Regions from separate parts of the Mycobacterium sp. IDUB_9 genome, predicted to be linked through region 2. Evidence: riboswitches for the same ligand, from Rfam matches in the RefSeq annotation. Region 2 holds a riboswitch; the other holds the start of a gene.
The links. Region 2 has a riboswitch for glycine ahead of ACZY08_RS01620 (L-serine ammonia-lyase). Riboswitches for the same ligand answer to the same signal wherever they lie in the genome.

Region 1: another riboswitch for glycine. It lies ahead of gcvP (aminomethyl-transferring glycine dehydrogenase); the one in region 2 lies ahead of ACZY08_RS01620 (L-serine ammonia-lyase).

Annotation. Positions count from the first base shown of each region.
Region 1 is NZ_JBVAXU010000009.1:96,257-99,289, forward strand. Features, by position in the region: gene ACZY08_RS27610 (MerR family transcriptional regulator) at 138-758, shown strand; glycine riboswitch at 865-963, shown strand; gene gcvP (aminomethyl-transferring glycine dehydrogenase) at 1,118-3,033, shown strand, end outside.
Region 2 is NZ_JBVAXU010000001.1:304,352-307,384, reverse strand. Features, by position in the region: gene ACZY08_RS01630 (TetR/AcrR family transcriptional regulator) at 1-209, opposite strand, end outside; gene ACZY08_RS01625 (oxidoreductase) at 193-1,038, opposite strand; glycine riboswitch at 1,316-1,416, shown strand; gene ACZY08_RS01620 (L-serine ammonia-lyase) at 1,470-2,867, shown strand; gene dnaK (molecular chaperone DnaK) at 3,025-3,033, shown strand, end outside.

The DNA of each region.
Region 1 (3,033 bases), on a different contig from region 2:
CAGCCAGCAATCAGGGCTCGGCGGGAAGCGTATGCTCGACACATTCGAGCGCGCAGCAAACCGCCGCAGAAGAGATGGCTACGGTGCGGGACATGGCACTACGGTGCGGGCGAGTTCGATCGGCGAGAGGATTCACAGTGGGTGACACGCCACGGCAGGAAGAGCTGGATCTGGCTACCGGGAGCGGCGCGGAGCCGCCTGTCAGGCCGGCTGGCGAACCCGTGCAGGGTGGTCTGTTCCCCGATGATTCGGTGCCTGACGAGCTCGTCGGTTACCGCGGTCCGAGTGCCTGCCAGATCGCCGGCATCACCTACCGGCAGCTCGATTATTGGGCGCGCACCTCCCTGGTGGTCCCATCCATCCGGGGTGCGGCCGGTTCGGGCAGCCAACGTCTCTACTCGTTCAAGGACGTCCTGGTCCTCAAGATCGTCAAGCGGTTGCTGGACACCGGAATCTCGTTGCACAACATCCGGGTTGCCGTCGACCACCTGCGCCAGCGCGGCGTGCAGGATCTGGCCAACATCACCCTGTTCTCCGATGGCACCACGGTCTACGAATGCACCTCGGCCGAAGAGGTCGTGGATCTGCTGCAGGGCGGTCAGGGCGTGTTCGGGATCGCGGTGTCCGGCGCCATGCGTGAGTTGACCGGCACCATCGCCGACTTCCCGGGCGAGCGCGCCGACGGTGGCGAGTCCATCGCGTCACCCGAGGACGAGCTGGCGTCGCGGCGCAAAAGCCGCGATCGCAAAATCGGCTGAGTTCCCGCCGCAAGCAGACACCTAGTACCCCGGGGCCGACGGTTCCGGGGTACCTGTGCGTCCGTTCGCGAATACCGGTGCGCGGCCGGTAGAATTGCCGACGCATCGCCCTCGCGCGGGAGAGTTTCGTGACAGCCAGCCACGGACGCCGAAGGAGCAATACCTCTCCGTCAACCTCTCAGGCACCCAGGACCGCGCCAGGCCCCGATGCCTCTGGAAAGTGGTGCCCCTGTGGGCACCCGCCCATGGGGAAAGGTCCTGTACCGGGGCTGAATCTCTCAGGCGCCCGGACCGGGTCGACGACAGAGGGAGAGGGACGCCTACGACGTCTCAACACGTCTGCGCCTCAGGAGAGTGTCGTGTCCGACCAGCATCAATCGCGTTTCGCCGATCGTCACATCGGTCCCGACGCCTCCGCCGTTGCCACCATGCTCGAAGTGATCGGCGTGGCATCCCTCGACGAGCTCGCCGCGAAGGCGCTGCCGGCAGGCATTCTCGACGCGCTGGCCTCCGACGGGGTCGCCCCGGGCCTGGAGGGTCTGCCGGCGCCTGCCACCGAAGAGCAGTCACTTGCCGAGCTGCGTGCGTTGGCCGATTCCAACACGACCGCGGTCTCGATGATCGGCCAGGGCTACTTCGACACCTTCACGCCCGCCGTGTTGCGGCGCAACATTCTTGAGAACCCCGCCTGGTACACCGCCTACACCCCATATCAGCCCGAGATCAGCCAGGGCAGGCTCGAGGTGTTGCTCAACTTCCAGACCATGGTGTCCGACCTGACCGGACTTGAGGTGGCGAACGCCTCGATGCTGGACGAAGGCACCGCCGCGGCCGAGGCGATGACCCTGATGCACCGCGCGACCAAATCCAAGACGAACCGACTGCTGGTCGACACCGATGTGTACGCGCAGACCGCGGCCGTGCTGGCGACCCGCGCACAGCCGCTCGGCATCGAGATCGTCACCACGGACCTCAGCCAGGGCCTTCCCGAGGGCGAGTTCTTCGGCGTCATCGTGCAGCTGCCCGGTGCGAGTGGCCGCGTCGTGGATTGGACGCGCCTGATCGCCGATTCTCATGAGCGTGGCGCACTGGTTGCGGTGGGTGCCGACCTGCTGGCGCTGACGTTGATCAAGCCGCCGGGCAACGTCGGCGCCGACGTCGCCTTCGGGACCAGCCAACGGTTCGGTGTACCAATGGGATTCGGCGGTCCGCACGCCGGCTATCTGGCAGTGCACGCCAAGCATGCCCGGCAGCTGCCGGGCCGGTTGGTCGGTGTCTCCGTCGACGCGGACGGGTCGCCGGCCTACCGCCTGGCGCTGCAGACCCGCGAGCAGCACATCCGCCGGGACAAGGCGACCAGCAACATCTGTACTGCGCAGGTGCTGTTGGCCGTGATGGCGGCGACGTACGCCAGCTACCACGGCGCCGAGGGGCTGACCGCGATCGCCCGCCGCGTGCACGGCCACGCCGCCGCGATCGCGGGTGCACTCGGTGACGCGGTGGTGCACGACGAGTACTTCGACACCGTGCTGGCCCGGGTCCCCGGACGCGCCGACGCTGTGATCGCGGCCGCCAAGATCAAGGGAATCAACCTGTGGCGTGTCGACGCCGACCACGTGTCGGTGTCCTGCGACGAGGTCACCACCGAAGCCCATGTGGCCGCGGTCCTGGAGGCATTCGGGGTGTCGCCGGCCGAGCCGGTGGCCACCGGCATTGTTACGCGTACCTCGGAGTTCCTGACGCATCCGGCATTCAACTCCTATCGCACCGAGACCGAGATGATGCGCTACCTCCGGATGCTGGCGGACAAGGATATTGCCTTGGACCGCAGCATGATTCCGCTGGGCTCCTGCACGATGAAGCTGAATGCGGCCGCCGAGATGGAGCCGATCACCTGGCCGGAGTTCGGCCGTCAGCACCCGTTCGCGCCGGCATCGGACAATCCGGGCCTGCGCAAGCTGATCGCCGACCTGCAGGACTGGCTGACCGGGATCACCGGCTACGACCAGATCTCATTGCAGCCCAACGCCGGTTCCCAGGGGGAGTACGCCGGCCTGCTGGCGATCAAGGCCTATCACGACTCGCGTGGCGAGACCGAACGCGACCTCTGCCTGATCCCGTCGAGCGCGCACGGCACCAACGCCGCCTCGGCCGCACTGGCCGGCATGCGCGTCGTGGTGGTGGCCTGCCGCGAGAACGGCGACGTCGACCTCGACGACCTGCGCGCGAAGATCGCCGAACACGCGGATCGGGTTGCGGCGCTGATGATCACCTA
Region 2 (3,033 bases):
GTCCGCGATGGCCAGTGTTTGTAGAGGGTGGCCTTGCTGGCGCCGGACCGCGCTGCGATCGCGTCCATCGTGGCTGCCGGAAATCCGCCCGCGTCGAGCAGTTCGGCAGTCGCGACCAGGATGGCCTCGTGGATCCGGTCGCTGCGCGCGCCGGTGGGGCGGACGAAATCGCCCGTCCCGACGGTCGGCGCGTCAGACCTGGGCGACATCGTCGAAATCTGTTGATTCCGAGACACTTCGCCACTGGGCCAGCTCAGCTTGAACATAGGCGATCTTGGCCTCGACTGCCGCGATGGTGTCGTTGCCCAGCAGTAGACGCAGCGGCGGCTGTGCGGATTCGACGACATCGATGATGGCCCTGGCCGCCTTCACCGGATCGCCCGGCTGATCGTGGTTGCGGTCGGAGGCGGCGGCGCGCATCTGTCCGGCGGGACCGTCGGCGTAGTCGTCGATGACGTGGCGCTGGGTCTGCAGGCTCGAAGAGTCGAGGAAGTCGGTCCGGAAGTAGCCGGGCTCGACCACCATGGCGTGCACGCCGAGCGGCTTCAGTTCGGCGTTGAGGGCCTCAGAGATGGCCTCGACTGCGAACTTGGTGGACGCATACACACCCCAGCCCGGCGAGCCGACGAATCCGCCGACCGAGGAGATGTTGACGATGGTGCCCGACCGTTGTGCCCGCAGCACCGGCATGACCGCGCGGGTGACGGTCAGTAGCCCGAACACGTTGGTTTCGTAGACGGCCCGTACCTCGGCGTCGGTGGCCTCCTCGACAGCGCCCAGCAGCCCGCGCCCCGCGTTGTTGATCAGGACGTCGATGCGGCCGAAACGATCCACGGCGGCCTTTGCCGCCTGTTGCGCCTGCTCCTCGTTGGTGACATCCAGGGCCACTGCGAGCACGCTGTCGTTCTCTCCGAGGGCTGCGGTGACGGCAGCCGCGTCGCGTGCGGTCGCTACTACTTGATGACCGCGCTCCAATGCGTCGCGGGCGATCTGCAGTCCGAATCCGCGGGATGCTCCGGTGATGAACCAAACGCTCATGTTTTTGACCACCTGTTCCGGTGTCTAACTGAACTGTACGATCAGTTTAGTTTTGTTGGACGGACGGTGTAACCGCGCGCCGGGCGCAGGTATTCCAAAGGATCCAGATCGCAGGAAAATGCACCCAGTCAGATCGACAGGCGCCGCTCATGGCCGGGAGTAGCATCCGTTACACAATTCAAAATGTCGATGACGCATTGTGGGAGAACCTCCGAGTCCGGAGGTGCCGTAGGTGCAAGTCCTCTCCGGGAATCTCTCAGGCCCAATACCGCAGTGCCGAGGCAACTCTGGAGAACAGCGTGCGTATCCGCCGCGCTTACCGAAGGGGAAACGGCGCCATGCGCCGAAGCTCTCAGGTTTCAGGACAGAGCGGGGAGGTGTCACCACACGATGCATCGCGTAACCGCGATGCCCGAAATTGGAGTCATCTCATGGCGGTCAGCGTGTTCGATCTGTTCTCGATCGGGATCGGTCCATCGAGCTCACACACGGTCGGCCCGATGCGGGCAGCCGGTTTGTTCGTCGACGAACTCGTCGGTCGCGATGTGGTCGGGCAGGTCGCCGAGGTCACGGTGGACCTGTTCGGCTCGCTGGCGGCGACGGGTGCCGGGCACGGCACGATGCCGGCGATTCTACTGGGTCTGGAGGGTTACCGGCCCGAGACGATCGAGACCGACGAGATGGAACGGCGCCTTGCGACCATTCGCGGCCAGGGCACGATCCTGTTGGCGGGCCGGACCGCCATCGCGCTGACTGAATCCGACATGCACCTGCACCCGGGGCGCCGGCTCGCCCAGCACCCGAACGCCATGACATTGAGGGCACTCTCGTCCGGTGGTGACACGGTCCACCGTGAGACCTACTTCTCGGTCGGCGGCGGTTTCGTCGTCTCCGAATCCGAGGTCGCCGAATCCGAGGCGGTCCGCTGCGAGACGGAACGAGACGCCGACGGGTCCTTCCACACCGCCGCCGAGTTGCTCGCCCTGACCGAGCGCGACGGACTGTCGGTGAGCCAGGCGATGATGCGCCACGAATGCATGGCCCGAAGCGAAGCCGAGGTGCGGGACCGTCTCCTGCGCATCCGTGAGGTCATGGACTCGTGTCAGGCCAACGGGATGTCCCGGGACGGCTACCTGCCGGGCAACCTGATGGTCCGCCGTCGCGCCAAGGACTGGTACGTCCGGCTCAATGCCGAAGACCCACAGCGTGATCCGGCCTTCGCCGAGGACTGGGTGAACCTGGTCGCACTCGCGGTCAATGAGGAGAACGCATCGGGCGGCCGGATCGTGACCGCGCCCACCAACGGTGCGGCCGGGATCATTCCGGCGGTCCTGCACTATGCGTTGCGCTACACCCCGGCAGGAATCGCGGATCCGGACGACGCGACCGTGCGCTTCCTTCTCACCGCCGGTGCCATCGGTTCGCTGTACAAGGAGCGAGCCTCGATTTCGGGGGCTGAGGTCGGGTGTCAAGGTGAGGTCGGCTCCGCGGCGTCCATGGCTGCCGGAGGTCTGGCCGAAATCCTGGGCGGCACACCGCAACAGGTCGAGAACGCCGCCGAGATCGCCATGGAACACAGCCTCGGCCTGACCTGTGATCCGATCGGCGGTCTGGTGCAGATCCCGTGCATCGAACGCAATGCCATCTCGGCGGGTAAGGCGATCAACGCGGCCCGCATGGCACTGCGGGGCGACGGCACCCACCGGGTGAGCCTGGATCAGGTGATCGAGACGATGCGCGCCACCGGAATGGACATGAGTGCCAAGTACAAGGAGACGTCCATGGGTGGGCTGGCGGTCAACGTCGCCGTCAACGTCGTCGAATGCTGAGCACCACCCGGGAACAAATCCGCCGAAACCACCGTTGACGTGTTCGACAGCAAGTTGAGTGTGGGTGACTCAAGTCTGGGTTGACAATCTATGCTCGCCCGGAGCAAGCTTGAGCGCAGTCCGCTCAGACCCTATATCTCTATCAGGAGGCAACACCATGGCTCGT